Regions from separate parts of the Bradyrhizobium sp. 147 genome, predicted to be linked through region 4. Evidence: predicted binding sites of a transcription regulator. Region 4 holds the regulator's gene; each other region holds the start of a gene.
The links. Region 4 encodes LexA, which represses DNA repair genes until DNA is damaged. Its sites were predicted from a motif close to TGTTCNNNNTGTGTTCNG; they were not measured.
Positions count from the first base shown of each region.

Region 1: rmuC (DNA recombination protein RmuC) is a predicted target of LexA. The motif match lies at 1,827-1,844, and genes of this name have one in related genera.
Region 2: IVA87_RS05980 (PA0069 family radical SAM protein) is a predicted target of LexA. The motif match lies at 3,035-3,052, and genes of this name have one in related genera.
Region 3: IVA87_RS21690 (ATP-dependent Clp protease adaptor ClpS) is a predicted target of LexA. The motif match lies at 2,032-2,049, and genes of this name have one in related genera.

Region 1 covers NZ_JADPKL010000089.1:85,428-89,977, forward strand. Annotated here, with positions in the region: gene IVA87_RS21475 (MFS transporter) at 1-2, opposite strand, end outside; gene IVA87_RS21480 (GIY-YIG nuclease family protein) at 163-465, opposite strand; gene rmuC (DNA recombination protein RmuC) at 596-1,795, opposite strand; gene def (peptide deformylase) at 1,967-2,491, shown strand; gene fmt (methionyl-tRNA formyltransferase) at 2,618-3,553, shown strand; gene truA (tRNA pseudouridine(38-40) synthase TruA) at 3,673-4,410, shown strand; gene dapE (succinyl-diaminopimelate desuccinylase) at 4,504-4,550, opposite strand, start outside.
Region 2 covers NZ_JADPKL010000024.1:90,809-95,358, reverse strand. Annotated here, with positions in the region: gene IVA87_RS05995 (glycosyltransferase family 39 protein) at 1-228, opposite strand, end outside; gene IVA87_RS05990 (ribonuclease HII) at 370-1,281, opposite strand; gene IVA87_RS05985 (VOC family protein) at 1,359-1,814, opposite strand; gene IVA87_RS05980 (PA0069 family radical SAM protein) at 1,838-3,013, opposite strand; gene IVA87_RS05975 (phosphoketolase family protein) at 3,222-4,550, shown strand, end outside.
Region 3 covers NZ_JADPKL010000089.1:121,916-126,465, reverse strand. Annotated here, with positions in the region: gene IVA87_RS21705 (methyl-accepting chemotaxis protein) at 1-510, opposite strand, end outside; partial or broken gene IVA87_RS21700 (enoyl-CoA hydratase) at 630-1,399, opposite strand; gene IVA87_RS21695 (MarR family winged helix-turn-helix transcriptional regulator) at 1,396-1,845, opposite strand; gene IVA87_RS21690 (ATP-dependent Clp protease adaptor ClpS) at 2,080-3,807, shown strand; gene IVA87_RS21685 (tannase/feruloyl esterase family alpha/beta hydrolase) at 3,845-4,550, opposite strand, start outside.
Region 4 covers NZ_JADPKL010000099.1:37,614-42,163, reverse strand. Annotated here, with positions in the region: gene IVA87_RS26005 (hypothetical protein) at 1-188, shown strand, start outside; gene glp (gephyrin-like molybdotransferase Glp) at 410-1,621, shown strand; gene lexA (transcriptional repressor LexA) at 1,799-2,500, shown strand; gene IVA87_RS25990 (hypothetical protein) at 3,068-3,502, shown strand; partial or broken gene IVA87_RS25985 (ComEC/Rec2 family competence protein) at 3,642-4,550, opposite strand, start outside.

The DNA.
Region 1 (4,550 bases), on a different contig from region 4:
ATGCGGAGGTGTTAGCAGATTCTGGCCGCCACAAGGGAGGTGTCGTCGCCCTCTCCGCTGTCATCGTCCGCGAAGGCGGACGATCCAGTATCCACCAGCGTCTCGATCCAATAGGACCGCCGCGGCGTACTGGATGCCCCGCCTTCGCGGGGCATGACGACCTTATGGCAGCCCGGCTATTCCGGGATACAAGTCATCCCAGTTCGGGTTGTGCTGCTCAATCAGCCGGATCTTCCAGGCCCTGTTCCACTTCTTAAGGCGCTTCTCGCGCTTTATTGCGTTCTCGGGATCATCGAACTGCTCAAAGTAGACAGCCTTGCGACGTCGTACTTTTCCGTGAAGCTCTCGACGAGTTTTTGATCTGTGCTCTGCGACCCGGCGGATGAGGTCATTTGTCACGCCGATATAGAGCGTTGCGCCAATTTTGCTGGCGAGAATGTAGACGTAGTAATGGCGTGCACTCATGCGACACCCCTACTGCTGTCATCGTCCGCGAAGGCGGACGATCCAGTAATCACCAGCGCCTCGGCTCAACCACGATTGCCGCGGCGTACAGGATGCCCCCTGCGCGGGGCATGACAGTGTGCCCCAAATCTCACTCCCCTGCCTGCAGCTTCCTCGGGAACACCTCGCCCGCGCCCGTCGCTACCAGCCGTGGGGCATCGGGGGCATCGCTCTTGCTGAAATCGAGCTCCTCGATACGTCCGGCGCGCTTTTCGATCTTGTCGGCCGAGATCAGAACCTGGCGGACGTCCTCGTTGACGTCGGAGAAATGCTTTTGCAGTTTCAGCACTCGGTCGCGCAGACGACTCAAATCGTCGCCGAGCTTGATAACCTCGGTGCGGATCTGGTCGGCTGCGTCGCGCATGCGCGCGTCCTTCATGATCTGCTGCATCACCTGGATCGCGAGCATCAAAAGCGACGGCGACACCAGCACCACGCGAGCGCGGTACGCTTTCTGGATCACGTCGTCAAAGCCGTCATGGATCTCGGCATAGACCGATTCCGACGGCACGAACATCAGCGCCATCTCCTGGGTCTCGCCCGTGACGAGGTATTTTTCGGCGATGTCGCTGACGTGCTTCATCACGTCGCCGCGTAGCCGCTGCGTGGCAATCCGCCGCTCCTCGTCGGTGCGGGCATCGTGCAGGGCCGTCACCGCCTCCAGCGGAAATTTTGCATCGATGCAGAGCGGGCGCTGGTCGGGCAGGAACACGACGCAATCCGGCCGCTTGCCGGTCGAGAGCGTGAACTGGAACTCGTAGGACCCCTTTGGAAGACCGTCCTGGACAATCGCCTCCATCCGCGCCTGGCCGAAGGCGCCGCGCGACTGCTTGTTGGCGAGCACGTCGCGCAGGGTCGTCACCTGGGTGGTGAGGTCGGTGAGGTTCTTGTGCGCGCTGTCGATGATGCCGAGCCGCTCATGCAGCGCGCGCAGGCTCTCCATGGTGTTGCGGGTGGAGTGTTCCATGGACTGGCCGACGCGATGCGTCACCGAATCCAGCCGCTCATTGACCGCCCGTGCCATCTCGGCCTGGCGGCCGGCCAGCGCCTGGGTCATGGCGTCGACCCGGCCCGAAGCCTCGCTCTGCGCCCGCAGCACCTCGCTCACGCGCTCCTCGAGCTCGTCGGCACGGATGGCATTGGCCATCGCGAGTTCCGCGCCGCGCCGCCCGGAGCGCGCGATCACCACGGCAATCACCACCAGCAGGATGAGGACGAGGGCGCCGAAGCCGATCAGCGCGTCGATGGTGCGCACCGGCCAGTCGCCGAGCACGAAGATGATCTCGTTCATGCCGACCCTTCTAGCCGATTCGCCGGGCTCCACGAACGAATAGCGAACGTCTATGGCCAAAGTCCCGTTGATTCTTATGGTTAACGAAATCTGAAGTTTTATGGTTAGCGGAGGGTTAACGGAGTTCCGCGCCGGATTGACCGCACCCGACACGCAGCTTAAATCGCGGCCATGGCCCTAAGAGAAATCATCATCCTGCCCGACAAGCAGCTGCGTTTGGTCTCCAAGCCGATCGAGAAGGTCACGTCGGAGATCCGCAAGCTTGCCGACGACATGTTCGAGACCATGTACGACGCGCCTGGCATTGGCCTCGCCGCGATCCAGGTCGCGCAGCCGCTGCGGCTGATCACCATGGACCTCGCCAAGCGCGACGAGGACGGCGAGACCAGGCACGAGCCGCGCGTCTTCATCAATCCGGAGATTCTCTCCTCCTCGGAGGAACTTTCAGTGTACGAGGAAGGCTGCCTCTCGATCCCCGAATATTACGAGGAGGTCGAGCGCCCGGCGAAGGTGCGCGTGCGCTTCACCGATCTCGACGGCAAGCTGCACGAAGAGGATGCCGAAGGCCTCTATGCCACCTGCATCCAGCACGAGATCGATCATCTCAACGGCGTCCTGTTTGTCGACTACCTGTCGAAGCTGAAGCGCGACCGCGTCATGAAGAAGTTCGAGAAGGCCGCCAAGCGCGCGGGGTAGAGTAGGCTTTCTGTCGTTCCAGGGCGATGCGAACCATCGAACCCGGAACCTCGAGATTCCGGGTTCGGCTCTTCGCGCCGCCCCGGAATGACTGTCACGGGATTGCGCCTTTCGCAGGTCTTCCACATGCCCCTCCGCCTGATCTTCATGGGCACGCCCGATTTCTCCGTGCCGACGCTGCTCGAGCTGGTCGCGCATGGCCACGAGATCGCCGCCGTCTACACCCGCGCGCCGAAGCCGGGCGGACGGCGCGGCCTGCAATTGCAGCCCACTCCGGTTGAAGAAGCCGCGCGAAAACTCGGCGTTCACGTGCTGACGCCGAAGACGTTGAGGACGCCGGAAGCGCTCGACGAGTTTCGCGCCTTCGATGCCGATGCCGCCGTCGTCGTCGCCTATGGCATGATCCTGCCGCAGGCGATCCTCGATGCGCCGAAGCTCGGCTGCTACAATCTGCACGCTTCGCTCTTGCCGCGCTGGCGCGGCGCCGCGCCGATCAACCGCGCCATCATGGCGGGCGATGCCGAAAGCGGCGTGATGGTGATGAAGATGGATGTCGGCTTAGATACCGGCGACGTCGCCATGGCCGAGCGCATCGCGATCACCGACAGCATGACCGCGGCCGATCTGCACGATCGCCTGTCCCGGTTAGGTGCCGATTTGATGGTGCGCGCGATGGCGGCGCTCGCACGCGGCGGGCTCCAGCTCAAAAAGCAGAGCGAGGACGGTGTCACCTATGCCGCTAAGATCGACAAGGCCGAGGGGCGGATCGATTGGACCAAACCCGCACGCGCGGTGCTGCGCCACATCCATGGCCTGTCGCCGTTTCCCGGCGCCTGGACCGAGCTTGTGGACGTCAGCGAAAATGCGCGCGTCAAGATCCTGCGATGTGAATTGGCGAACGGCTCAGGTGCGCCGGGCGAGGTGCTCGACGACCACCTCACCATCGCCTGCGGCGAGGGTGCGGTTCGCATCCTCGAGCTGCAGCGCGAAGGCAAGGCCAGGATGCGGGCCGCGGACTTTCTGCGCGGCGTGCCTGTGAGGGCGGGCGCGAAATTCAGCTGACACTGTCATACCCCGCGAAGGCGGGGTATCCAGTACGCCGAGGCTTCTCGGTTGATCTGATAGGCTGCGGAGTACTGGATTGCCCGCCTTCGCGGGCAATGACGGTGAAACTGGACACGATGCCCCGTTACAAGCTCACCATCGAATATGACGGCGCGCCGTTCTTCGGCTGGCAAGTGCAGGAGACGCTGCCCTCGGTGCAGGGCGCGCTGGAGGCCGCGGTCAAGGCGATGACCGGCGCGGGCGCGCGGGTGCATGGCGCTGGCCGCACCGATGCCGGCGTGCACGCGCTTGGCCAGGTCGCGCATGTCGACATCGGCAAGCAATTTGCGCCGGATCGTTTTCGCGACGGGCTCAACGCGCATTTGCGCCCGCATCCGATCGCGGTGCTCGAGGCCGAGATCGTCCCCGAGACCTTCGAGGCACGCTTCTCGGCCATCAAGCGCCACTACCGCTACCGCATCATCAACACCCGCGCCAATCTCGCCATCGACGTCGGTCGCGCCTGGCGCGTGCCGCGCCGGCTCGACAGTGACGCGATGCATGCAGCAGCCCAGCGTCTGCTCGGCAAGCACGACTTCACGACGTTCCGCGATACCGAGTGCCAAGCCAAGTCGCCGGAGAAGACGCTCGATCAGCTCGACGTGATACGCGACGGCCGCGAGATCACCATTGTCACCTCTGCGCGCTCGTTCCTGCACAGCCAGGTGCGCTCGATGGTGGGATCGCTGGTCTGGGTCGGCGAGGGACGCTGGACGGCCGATGATCTGTCGGCCGCACTCGCCGCCCGCAGTCGCGCCGCCTGCGGCATCGTCGCCCCGCCGCAGGGGCTGTATCTGGTGAAGGTGGATTATTAGAGCCTAATGCCGCCAGTAGCGTCATGCCCGGGACAAGCCCGGGCATGACGGCGGAGGATTTGGCGAAGACACCGCAGGCAAAGCAGCAGCACCTTACGCAAAATACCGCGCCAAAATTCCCCGATACACCCGCGTCAGCT
Region 2 (4,550 bases), on a different contig from region 4:
GACGCGATAGGCCATGTCGGCGAGCCAGACCGGCAGCGGCGGGCCGAGATCGGTGCCGACCTGGTACTCGCGGCCGAAGGCCAGCAGCGTCGCCAGACTGCCGGGCGGGCTGCGGTAGAACACCAGCGCCACGAACAGCCACATCGCCGCCTGGAGCAGCACGGCGATCCACACGATCAGCCGCGGCCGGGCGCGAATGAGCTCGATGACCAGGGAGGTAAACCGCATGCAACGTCCGAAAGATGCAGCCAACCCGTCCAGCCGGCCCTGTTCGCTCACACCTGTTTTGATAAAGGGCGCTGCGCGTCGTGGCAACCGCCGCAAGTCGTCATGCCGGGCTTGACGGATGGGGGAAGCTGCGGAGGAAACCTAGAGATTCGCAGACGCGTCGATCTCGATTTGGGCTTCCACCTGCACCTCGACCTCCGCGACAGAGAACAGATCCTGCGCCGGCTCGACGGTCCAGGGCATGTGCTTGGCGCGGGCGGCGGCGACGGGGGCGAAGAAGCTGCGGTGGTGGATGGAGGGGCCGAGGCGATCCAGCGCGTCGAGATGCTCGGGGACAGCGTAGCCCTTGTGCTGCTCGAAGCCGTAGCCGGGGCAGTCCTGCGCCAGCGCGCACATCAGCCGGTCCCGCGTCACCTTGGCAACGATGGAGGCGGCCGCGATCGACAGCACGATGCCGTCACCACCGATCACGGCCTCGCAGTCGCATTCCGTATCGAGCCGGTCGCGGCCGTCGACGAAGACGTGGCGCGGCGCCTCGGGCAGCGCCACCACCGCGCGCTTCAGCGCCCATAGCGAAGCACGCAGGATGTTGTCGCGGTCGATCCGCGCGGGCGAAGCCACCGCGACCGAGACCTGCGCGGTGGCGCAGATCTTGTCGAACAGTTTTTCGCGCTCCTCGGCCGTCAGGCGCTTGGAATCATCGATGCCACGGGGAATGCGGTCGGGATCAAGGATCACCGCCGCCGCCACCACGGGGCCGGCGAGCGGTCCGCGACCGGCCTCGTCGCAGCCTGCGACCGGCCAGACGCCGCGCTTGATCAGCGCGCGCTCACGACGGAAGCTCGGCGGGGCCACGGCAATGATGCCTTTCCGGCCGGCGCTTTTGCCGGTTAAAGCCTGAACCTCCGACGCCTTGGTTTCCGACGACTTGGCTTGCGGAGCCTTGGCTTGCGACGCCTTGCCTTCCGACGTGTTGGCAGGCGCAGCTTTCTTCGCACCGTCTTTTTTAGGCGTGTCTTTGGCCGGCTTCTTGGCGGACTTGTCCCGAATCATGGTGGGGATCGTGCGCAAGCGGCTTCGCCAGCGCAACCTGGAACCCGAGACAATTCCCGTTATTCAGGTGGGCCGCCCTATTCCGCCAAATGCACCCGTCGGTCCTCGCCCACCTCGATGCCGGGTGCGATCACGACTTCCCAGGGGTGGCCATCGGGATCGGTGAAATAGCCGGAATAGCCGCCGTAACCGGTCTCGTGCGCCGCTTTCAGCAGCGCTGCACCCTTGTCGACAGCGAAAGCCAGCACCGTATCGACCTCCTCGCGCGTCCGGCAGTTCCAGGCGAGCGTCATCCCACGAAATGCCGGCGGTCTTGGATTGTCCGGCAACCCGGCGTCGGCGGCGAGCTGATCCCAGGGATACAAGGCGAGCACCGGACCACCGGTGTCGTAGAATGCGACCGCCTCACCGGTCGCCTTGAGCAGGCGCGAGAAACCGAGCGCCTCGTAAAAGGCGATGCTGGCGCGGATGTCGCTGACACCGAGCGTGACGACGGTCAGCCGCGGCACCGGCACGGTGGCTTCCTCACTCATGCTACGCCTCGTCCACTTCGCGATCACAACAGGCTGAGCTGATCGCCGTTCCGCTTCGGCCGCGCGAAGTGATCGGTGGTCAGCTTGGAGCGCCGCTTGTTGAGGCCGAGCCGGTCGCAGGCGATCTCGAAGCGACGGCCGATGGTCCAGGCCATCGGGCCGGTCCCCTTCATCCGCTCGCCCCATTTCGCATCGTAGTCGCGGCCGCCGCGCATGTCGCGGATCAGCGTGAAGACGTGGCGGTAGCGGTCTGGATAATTCGCCATCAGCCATTCGCGGAACAGATCGCGGACCTCGAGCGGCAGCCGCAGCAGCACGTAGGAGGCTTCCTTGACGCCGGCATGGGCTGCGGCATCAAGAATGCGCTCGATCTCGGAATCGTTCAGCGCGGGGATCACGGGCGCGACCATCACCGTCGTCGGAATGCCCGCCTCCGAGAGCTGCTTGAGCGCTTCCAGTCGCTTCGGTGGCGTCGCCGCCCGCGGCTCCATGGTGCGCGCGAGCTTCGGATCGAGCGAGGTAACCGAGATCGCGACCTTGGCGAGGTTACGCTTGGCCATCCGCGCGAGAATGTCGATATCGCGCACCACCAGCGCCGATTTGGTGACGATGCCGACGGGATGCCCGGCGCGCTCCAGCACCTCTAGGATGCCTCGCATGATCTTTCGCTCGCGCTCGATCGGCTGATAGGGATCGGTGTTGGTGCCGATCGCGATCATCCGCGGCTCGTAGCCGCTGGCAGCGAGCTCCTTCTCGAGCAGCGCCGGCGCCTCGGGTTTGGCAAACAGTTTTGACTCGAAGTCGAGCCCGGGAGACAGGCCGAGATAGGCGTGCGTCGGCCGCGCGAAGCAATAGACGCAGCCGTGCTCGCAGCCGCGATAGGGATTGATCGAGCGGTCGAAACCGATGTCGGGGGAATCGTTGCGGGTGATCACCTTGCGCGAGGTATCGATCCCGACCGTGGTCTTGAACGGAGGCAGTTCCTCCAGGCTCTGCCAGCCATCGTCGAAGGCGACGCGGGCCTCGGCCTCGTAACGGCCGCTCGCGTTGGACTGGGCGCCCCGCCCTCGCCTGCGTGCGCGGTCGATGGCAACGCCAAGCTCGGGAAAATCGGCAGGAAAATCAGAAGGCGCACCCGCCGGCTCGGAGGGCGCCGTAACCGGCGGGTGCTTGAGGGCACGAGAAGATGCTCGACTCATGAAGCCAACATAGCATGCGCCCGGAACAAATCAAGAACAAGAGCAAAAACGCGAAAACAACCCCATGCACAGTAGCGCTGCCCAAACTTCGGGCGCGCGCCCTTGACCTGACGCAACACCGGCGGGCGGCGATCCCGTTTCATGGCGAAGGGATCAATCGCGCCGGAACAATGTTGGTGACGATCGCTGGGTGAAGGTCGGCAAGAACATGACAAATCAACGACAACTGCGCGCCGCGAGCAGCGAACTCGATCTCCTCGATCGCTACTGGCGTGCCGCCAACTACCTCTCCGTCGGGCAAATTTATCTCCTCGACAATCCGCTGCTGCGCGAGCCGCTGCGACCCGAGCACATCAAGCCGCGCCTGCTCGGCCATTGGGGCACGACGCCCGGCTTGAACTTCATCTATGCCCATCTCAATCGGGTCATCCGTGCGCTCGACCTCAACGTGATCTACGTCTGCGGTCCCGGCCATGGCGGCCCGGGCATGGTTGCAAACACCTATCTGGAAGGCAGCTACAGCGAGATCTATCCCGACATCGCGCGCGATACTGAGGGATTGCGCAAGCTGTTCAGGCAGTTCTCCTTCCCAGGCGGCATTCCGAGCCACGCGGCGCCGGAAACGCCGGGCTCGATCCACGAGGGCGGCGAGCTCGGCTATGCGCTGGTGCACGCCTATGGCGCGGCATTCGACAATCCCGACCTCATCGTCGCCTGCGTCGTCGGCGACGGCGAGGCCGAAACCGGCCCGCTAGCGGCGTCGTGGCACTCGAACAAGTTCTTGAACCCCGCCCATGACGGCGCGGTGCTGCCGATCCTGCACCTCAACGGCTACAAGATCGCCAACCCCACTGTGCTCGGGCGGATGCGCAACGAAGAGATCCGCGAGCTCTTCCGCGGGCTCGGCCATGAGCCGCTGTTCGTCGAAGGCGACGATCCCAAATTGATGCTCCAGGCCATGGCGGATGCGCTAGACGTCGCGCTCGTCAGCATCCGCTCGATCCAGCAGCACGCCCGCGACGGGCGCAAAGGCGTCGAGCGACCGCGCTGGCCGATGATCGTGCTGCGCAGTCCCAAGGGCTGGACCGGCCCGAAGGAGGTTGACGGCAAGAAGGTCGAAGGTTTTTGGCGCGCGCATCAGGTGCCCGTTGCGAGCTGCCGCGAGAATCCGGCGCATCTGAAGGTGCTCGAAGACTGGATGCGCAGCTATGAGCCGGACAAGCTGTTCGACCCCAGCGGAGCGCTGATTCCCGAGCTTCAGGCGCTCGCGCCCGAAGGCCAGCGGCGAATGGGCACCAATCCGCATGCCAATGGCGGGCTGTTGAAGAAGGAGCTGAAGCTGCCGGACTTCCGCAGCTTCGCTGTCGAGGTACCGCAGCCCGGCGGTGTCGTGGCGGAAGCCACACGCGAGCTCGGCAAATTTCTGCGCGACGTCGTTCGCCTGAACGCCGAGGCGCGCAATTTCCGCATCATGGGCCCGGACGAGACGGCATCAAACCGGTTAGACGCGGTGTTCGAGGCAACCGAACGCGTCTGG
Region 3 (4,550 bases), on a different contig from region 4:
GGCGCGGTTCGACACCGCCGTGGACGCGAGATTGGCAGTCTCGATCACCTTCGTGACGGAATCGTACCAGGCGGCGGTGCGCTCCACCTTGCGCTCGCCGCGCGGCAGCCGGGCCTCCTCGTAGAACAGCTGGAATTTCGGCGCGGCCTCGCTCCAGCGCTGCTTCAAGGTGTTTGCGAGCTCGTCGCGCCGGCCGAATTCCACGGTGGAGAGCGCGGCGATGATGGCGTCAAAGCCGGCCTGCTCTGCCTTTTCGGCGGCGCCGAGCTTGGCACGCGGATCGTCCTCGCCGAGCAGCGCGCTCTGGGCATCGCCGCGATTGTTGCGCAAGGACAGCACGCCCTGGAAGATCGCCTTGTCCGCGTTCGCAAGCCGTTCGGTCTCCAGACTGTCGCTGTAGCGGCCGAAGGCCCCGAACATCTGGATCGCCGTGCTGGCCAGCGCGCCGGCGGCCAGCAGGGCCATCAAAGTCAGGAGAAGCGAGCTTACCGATTTCTTAAACATTGCCATGGGTCGGGGGCCTACTCTTCACGAGCAGCCACCTTGCACCGCGACATGCCAAGGTTTGGTTAAGGCTTTAATCGAATACCTGGGTTGTGCCCGCTGCGCCTGCGGCAGGCCGCGTTCCCTCACGCAACCCTGGTGAAATCCGGCGGTCGGCGCTCGGCAAAGGCAGTGAATGCCTCGCGCGCTTCGGCGGTACGCAGGCGCTGCGCGAACTGCTCGCCCTCCGCGTTCAGCTGCGCAACCAGCGCCTCGCCATTGCGCATCAGCTTCTTGGTGGCGATGAGCGCACCGGCCGGCTGGCGGGCCAGGCGCTGCGCGAGCGCAAGCGCCTCGGCATCGAGCGTGTCGAGCGGCAGCACCCGGTTGGCGAGGCCCCATTCAGCGCGGCCTGCGCCGGCACGGTCTCGCCAAGTGCGAACATCTCGTAAGCTCGGGCGTAGCCGATCCGCGCCGGCATCAACAGGCTGGAGGCCGCTTCCGGCACTAGCGCGAGGCTGACGAAGGGCGTCGACAATTGCGCATTGTCGGCGAGCACGACGAGATCGCAATGCAGCAGCATGGTGGTGCCGACGCCGACGGCGCGGCCCTGCACCGCCGCAACCAGCGGCCGGGTGCAACGTGCCAGCGACTGAATGAACCGCACGACGTTGCGGCTGCCTTCCGACTTGCCCGCTGCAACCGCGGCAAATTCGCCGACGTCGTTGCCGGCAGTGAACATGTCGCCCTCGCCGCGGATCAGGATCACGCGAGCGGACGGATCGAACTCGGCGGATTCGATACTGTCGGCGAGCTTGCCGTACATCGCGTCCGTCAGCGCGTTCTTCTTGTCGGGGCGCGCCAGCGTGAGGGTAAGAATTCCGCTGTTGTTCTCGATCCGGACGTGCTCGGTCATTCGTCTGCTCCTCTTGGAAACTTGTCCTGAATGCTCATCAGCCAGCGTGCGACGATGTCGATCTCCGCAGCCGTAAATCCCTCCGTCAGCGCCGCGTTGACCTCCGCCGCGCCTGCTTTCGCCTGCGCCAGCGCGCTGCGCCCCTTCGGCGTCAGCCAGATCCGCCAGGCGCGCCCGTCCTCGTGGTCGGCCCGCCGCTCGATCAGTTTGGCGGCTGCCGTGCGATCGACCAGGCCGGAAATACCGGCCGGGCCAAGATCCAGCGCCGCGCCCGCCTCGCCGATCAGCACACCATCCTGCTTGCCGAGAATGAACAGCAGCCCGGCCTGCGCCGGCGTGACCTCGCTCTCGGGGCGAGCCGCCATCCAGCGCTGCAACCGGCGTTGCGCGACGCTCAGCAGGTAGATCAGGCGATGGTGGCTCGCTGCGGCTTCCTTATTTCGCATACGAAATATATAATGCGAGGCCAATCGCGTTGTCAAAGAGGGGTTGCCGATGCGGCATGGCCATGGCGATCGCGGTCGTGCCGATCGTCAAGCCGACGCGGCACGAAGGCGGCGAGTGGGATGGCGCATTGAAATTCCATCGGGAATTTGACGCACCCGTTGGCGCTTGACGGCCGCCCTCCTTTATGTTCCATATTTGTTCTTCACTCGTTTTGGTTGCAATAGGATCATTTCATGACGAAGGATGCGCGCGGCGAGCGCGAGCCGGCTCAGCTCGTGATTCACAATGATGACGAAACGCCGGACGAGTTTGTCATCGGGTTGCTCCGCCAGGTTTTTGGCAAATCGGAGCGTGAAGCGGCCGCGGTGATAGCGCGGGTCGAGCGGGAGGAGAAGGCCACTTGCGGTCCGTACCCGCAATCGGTCGCCGAGGCGCTGTTCAAGTCGGCTCAGCAATATATCTGGCTCGGCCAACATCCGCTGAGGATCACGCTTGAAGAGATTAAGACCCCCTGCGAGCTCTGCGGCAAGCCTGAGGGACAGACCGATGTTCGGATCGGGAGCCGCACGGTCTGGCTGTGCAGCGACTGCATTCGCGCAGCAGACACCGTGAACACACCGCAAGAGCCGGAAGAGGAGTTCGAATACGCTTGCGACGTGCTTGACTGGCATTTTGCCAACGTCTCGCGTAGCAATCTCGTGACCACCATCCGCCAGTTTCCCGGCCATATGCGGGTCGATGTCCAGGCAGCGATCGAGGGACTGTTCGGCAAGTCGATCCGGCTGTTCGGGCTGAACGAAGAACAGCGCTACGAAACGCTGTCGATCTCACGGCTCCTCCGCGATGGCCGCAATGCGCTCGCGATTGCTCCGCTGCAATATTCCGACGTGGATGTCGGCGAGAAGAGCCCGGTCAAATGTCTCGATAACGGCCTCTGGCTGTGCGAGCAGGATGGCCTTCGTTACGCGGTCTTGCTGTGTGCCCACCGCGAATACAGCCGAGAACCGGGAATTCGGATCGAGATCCTCGTGCCGGCAGGCACCGCGGGCGCGGCACTCGTGCAGCAGTGTTTTGGCGAGCTGGAGCAGGCCGTGCAAGCTGCGCGCAGCTATCGCGGCAAGATCCTGTCCCTCGACGCCGATTCCGACTATCGCGGCCGCTCGCGCGGCATCACGGTGCATCGGCTGCCGCCGGTTGCGCGCGATGAGGTGATCCTGCCCGAACAGACCCTGCGGCTGCTCAATCGCAACGTTCTGACTTTCGTCAACACCCGAGATCAATTGCGCCGGCTCGGCCAGTCGACACGTAAGGGCATCTTGCTTTACGGACCGCCGGGCACCGGCAAGACCCATACGATCCGCTATCTGGCAACTCATTTGCCCGGGCACACGACACTGATCATCACCGCCGAGCAAATCGGGCTTCTCGGCGCTTATATGAGTCTGGCACGGCTGCTCCAGCCGTCGATGGTCGTTATCGAGGATGTCGATCTCATCGCCCGCGACCGCGACGACATGGGGCCGTGCGAAGAATCCATGCTGAACAAGTTGCTCAACGAGATGGACGGGCTGAAGGAGGACGCGGACATCCTGTTCGTCCTGACCACCAACCGGCCTGAGGACCTCGAAGGCGCCCTCGCCGGCCGCCCGGGCCGCATCGATCAGGCCATCGAAGTCCCGCTGCCGGACGAGACCGGCCGCGGCAAGCTGGTCCGGCTCTACGGCAAGGGGCTGCCGCTCGACGATGCAATCATCGCAGAAGCGGCCCGCCGCAGTGAGGGCACGAGCTGTGCCTTCATCAAGGAATTGATGCGACGGCTTGCGCAAGGGAGCCTCGCGCGAGACGGTGGCAATTCCGTCGTGTCTGCCGACATCGACGAGGCGCTCGACGACATGTTGTTCTCCGGCGGCAAACTCAATGCGCAATTGCTCGGAGGCGCACAGGCGATGGCGACGAGATAACGCCTACCCACCGAAGTGGCGGGCTTGGACTGAGCGTTTACGGCGCGCAGGTGAAGCTCGAGGCCTCCGTCACCGGGCCCGACTTGTAATGAGGCCAGGCCGGCCAGCGGCACAGCGGCATCGCGCGCAGCGTCGCGAACGACGGCGCTTCGACCTTCTGCTCGGCGACTTCGAGATCGCCGGGCGCCTTGCCCTGCTCGACCCAGTCGACCAGCACGTTCAGCATGTCAACATTGGCCGGCGCGCCGGAGCCGACATGGTCGACCCCGGGCGCGGTGTAGAGCCGCGCGAACTCCGCGGTCTCCGCCTTACCGAGCTTGCGCTCGACGCTGTCGAAATAGCGGATGCCGGCATAGGGGCTCTGCGCATAGTCGGCCATGTGCTCGAGCATGATCAGCCGGCCGCCGCGCATCCGGAAGCGGCTAAGGTCGGGATCGGTCGAGTCCATCAGCGTGGAGATCTCGAGCAGCCGCGCCTTGTGCTCCTCAACCTTGTAGGTCGTGACGTCGAGCTTGGGATCGCGCGCAAATACATATTGGATGCCGCCGGCGCCGTAGATCCAGGCGATGCCGTTGTTGGGCGCAGGCGGCTGCGCGGGCGGCGCGGTGCCGAGCCACCATGCGACCCAGCCGCCGGTCGGGCCGATTGCCGGCGTGTCCTCGCCGGAGACGCCCCAGCCCGGATAATCGTCGAGACCATTGGCGAGCGCGAACGGGAATTTGTAGGGCGCGTGCAGCGTGTTG
Region 4 (4,550 bases):
TCACAAAGCAAGCCTCCTTGCTGCTCGAATTCGCCAAGACCACCTCGGATTCGCGCCTCTCCGCCAAGCTGATCAGCAAGGCCGCCGACCTAAAGTCGCAGGCCGATCCGCTGCCGGACAAGGATCAAAGCCCCAAAGCTCCGGACGTGACAGCCGGCGTCAGTTCGGGCGAACAGACGCAGAGTTGATCCGATGCTGGCCGTGGCGCTCATCCTTGTCGTCCTCGCCATGGCTATCCTCGTACCGGTCTGTCTCGCCTTCCGGATCATGCCGTGACCGGTCTGCGCACGATTCTTCATGACGGAGATCACGCAGGATAAATCATCCTGTCGGCGCCTTTGCCTCACGCCTGCACTCGGCTAGAACTTTCGCCGCCCATTGCCGATATGCTCAGCAGGAGTTTCCGCCCTTGGCCTTGATGCCGGTTTCTGACGCGCTTGCCGCGGTGCTGGCAGGTGCGGAGCCGCTGCCTGAAGCGATGGTTTCCCTCAACGAGGCCTATCATCGCGTGCTCGCACGCGATGTCGCGGCGCTGCGCACACAGCCGCCGGAAGCAATGTCGGCGATGGACGGCTACGCGGTGCGCGCGAGCGATGCAACAAAGCTCGATAGTGCGCTCACCTTGATTGGCGAGGTGGCGGCGGGTCGTCCATTCGCGGGAACGCTGGGCCCCGGCGAAGCCGTGCGGATCTTCACCGGCGGCGTCATTCCCAACGGTGCCGACGCAGTCGTGATCCAGGAGGACACGGTTGCGGACGGCAAGCGCATCACGATCAAGGAAGCCGCCATTGCCGGCCGCCACATCCGCCCCGCGGGCGTCGACTTCTCCGAAGGCGACCTGCTCCTGCGCAAGGGAACCCGTCTCACCGAGCGCGATCTCGCACTCGCCGCCGCCATGAATCATCCGCAGCTTGCCGTCTGCCGCCGTCCGAAGGTCGCGATCCTCGCCACCGGCGACGAACTGGTAATGCCGGGAACCACGCCCGGTCGCGGCCAGATCGTCTATTCCAACGGCTACGCCCTGCACGCGCTCGCCCGCAGCGAGGGGGCCGATACCATCGACCTTGGCATTGTCGCCGATACGCTGGAGGCCACCACTGCCGGCATCCGCCGCGCCCGCGAGAGCGGCGCCGAGATCCTGGTCACGAGCGGCGGCGCGTCGGTCGGCGACCACGATCTGGTCCAGCAGGCGCTGAGGGACGAAGGCGTCGCGATGGCGTTCTGGAAGATCGCGATGCGCCCGGGCAAGCCGATGATGCATGGGCGGCTCGGCGCGATGCGCGTGATCGGCCTGCCGGGTAATCCCGTGTCATCCTACGTGTGCGCCTTCCTGTTCCTGGTGCCGCTGATTCGCGCCTTGTCGGGACGATCCGTGATTCATCACCGACAAGAGCGCGCCGTGCTCGGCCGCGATGTGGACGCAAACGATATGCGCGCGGACTATCTGCGCGCACATCTGGAGACGCGCGACGACGGCACGCTGGTGGCCCTTCCCGTCGATCACCAGGATTCCTCGCTGCTTGCGAATCTCGCTGCAGCACAGGCACTTCTCGTCCGCGCACCGTTCGCTCCGAAGGCAGAGGCCGGCTCGCCTTGCGAGGTGCTGCGCCTGCCCGTCTGAACGCATCCACTACACGCGTTCCGCGAACTTTGCCGCGTTCACGGTAAATTAAGCAGTTGCGGAACACATATGGAACATATAGTGTCCGTTCATGATTTGTTTCGAGCATGTAGCGGTCTACCGCTCCAATTCAGCGTCTCGGAATCGAACGACATCAACCGGGGGACTTTGGTCGAGATGTTAACGCGCAAACAATACGAGCTTCTGCGGTTCATCAGCGAACGTCTGAAGGAAAGCGGCGTGCCGCCCTCCTTCGATGAGATGAAGGATGCGCTCGACCTGCGCTCGAAATCGGGCATCCATCGCCTGATCACTGCGCTCGAGGAGCGCGGCTTCATCCGCCGCCTGCCCAACCGCGCCCGCGCCATCGAGGTGATCAAGCTGCCCGAGCTCCAGGCCGCCGCCGGCAGCCGCCGCGGCTTCACGCCGAGCGTCATCGAGGGCAATCTCGGCAAGGTGCGCGCGAGCTCCAGTTCTTCCGCAGACGAGGGCGAGCGTCCCGTTGCGGTGCCCGTGATGGGTCGCATCGCGGCCGGCACGCCGATCGAAGCGTTGCAGACCCGCAGTCACACCATCAGCGTGCCGCCCGACATGCTCGGCTCAGGCGAGCACTACGCACTCGAAGTGCGCGGCGATTCGATGGTCGAAGCTGGCATTCTCGATGGCGACATGGCGCTGATCCAGCGTAACGAGAGCGCCGATACCGGCGACATCGTGGTGGCCCTGATCGACGACGAGGAAGCGACGCTCAAGCGCTTCCGCCGCCGGGGGGCGTCGATCGCGCTCGAGCCCGCCAATGCCGCCTATGAGGTGCGCATCCTGCCGCCGAACCGGGTGAAGATTCAGGGCAAGCTGATCGGGCTGTACCGCAAGTACTGAGACGAGCTAGCGGTCATTCGATACCAATGATTCCGATTGGAGCGGACGACGGTCCGCTCCAGCTGGATAGTCTTTTGGTCTTGCGCAGATTATCCGGCCCCTCTCTCCGGCGCTCCATCCTCGGCATGCGGCCCCAAGCACTCATCGCTTGTGAAGAGATCTTAGGAGATTACGATGTGCAGGATCGCCTTAAGCGCCTTCGCAGCGTGCTGATCGCTTGATCGGCCGCGCAAGCATTCGCAACTCGATTGCAGCACCACGCACGCAAGTCAGCGCACGCAGGGAGCGAGCATTTCCGCAACGCCCGAACTGCCATCGACCGACAGCCACGGCGAAGCTGGCCACATTCCCCTGGTCGGCGCCCGTAGGCCACGGGCGCTCGCATCCGCCGAATGCACTGAAGCGAGCTTTGTTCCTATGGCTTCGGGAAAGATAATGTGATCGCGTCCGGCAACGCCAGCCGCAGATTTGCCTACAACGGAGCAGAGCGTTACGTGCTTCCACTCTGATAGAGGCTTGCGCCTCCGAAGGAGGCGCGGGTTGCTATCTTCGAATGAGGAGCACCCGATGTGTGACTACAGCCTGCATGCCGTTGCATCTCGCCCCGCCGAAGTCGGCGAGACGATCGTGTCGACAACGTTCCGCGGCACCTCAACGCGCGGCTTTGCTTCCGCGGCCGATCCGACCGTGGCCGTCTGCCTGCTGCCGGGAACGGAGCTCGCCTTCGCCGACAACGTCCGTTACGATAATCGCTGGATCTGGACGCGCACCATCAACTCCCGCGTCGGCAAGTTCGGCAAGATCGATCCGCACATACCCGACCGCCATCATGACGCGATCGAATTCCCCGACGGCAAATACGTGCTGGTGACGCAGCTCGTCGAAGGCCAGCGCGCAACCGTGCTGCAATTGCCGGTGACGCAGCCGGTCAGCGAGCGCGAGCACAAGCCGCAGATCGTCGCCGATAGCCGGTCGACGATCACGCGCTTGCCGATTGGCTGAGCCGCCCCGCCCGCGGGGTCGGGCCAGGATTGAAATTGCCATCGCCGGCCGAGGCCGGCGAGATGGTAAGATTTAATGCTGCGGAACGTCCGGTCGGACCCGGACCTACTCTTCGCGTTTGTTTTTAATCGTCCGGCGCCTAATCGTCGACCTGCAGGTCGGTCTCCGCCGGCGTTGCATCCGGTTGCGGGCCGCGGCCGTCCTCGGCACAAGGCTGCCGTCGAAATCACCCTCGCCGGCGCCGGCCGGCAGCCAGGGACGGCTTGTGCCTCTTGCTCTCACCGCCTGAATCGCAAAGCCGTCACCACGCTGCGTCAATGCCAGCGCGCCTTGGCTGGCGAGACGTTGCCGGTCGACCACCATCGCCGCGCAATCGGGCGGCGCGGGGCGCGTCGTGACCACCAGCGCGGCACGACTGCAATCCTCAGCCAGCGCATCGATGCGCAGGGAAAGCGCGACCAGCCGACCGTCGGCAAGCGGCGTCACACAGCCGGACTCATCGCACGACACGCCGTCAGCCAGCGAGCTACTCCCGGCATCGCGCGGATCGGCGTCGGCAGCTAACCACTGTTTGAGCAGAAAGCCATCCTTGCTCGCCCGGATCACATGCAACTGCCCGTCCCTGCCCCGCACCGCGACGCTGGCGCCGTCCCCGGCAATCAGGATATCGGGCTGCCGCACCGACAGCCCCCACGCGATGGAAGCCAGCAGCACCAAGGCACCGGACCAGCGCAAGGGCGTGCGCAACAGACCCATCACGATGATCCCGAGGCTTGCCGCGATCAACGGCGCGGTGCCGAACGCAGGGATCCGGCCGACTGCACCGGGCAGCGCCGCAACCCAGCGCGACACCGCGACCATCCAGTCGATGCCGATCCCCATCAGCCACCAGAACACACCGTCAAGCCCAAAGGGAGCCGCGAGCAGGCCGAACAGGCCCGCCGGCATCACCAGTGCCGAGACCACCGGCATCGCGCCGAGATTGGCGAGCACGCCGAACGGCGTGACGCGATGGAAGTGGAAGGCGGCATAGGGCGTGGTCGCAAGT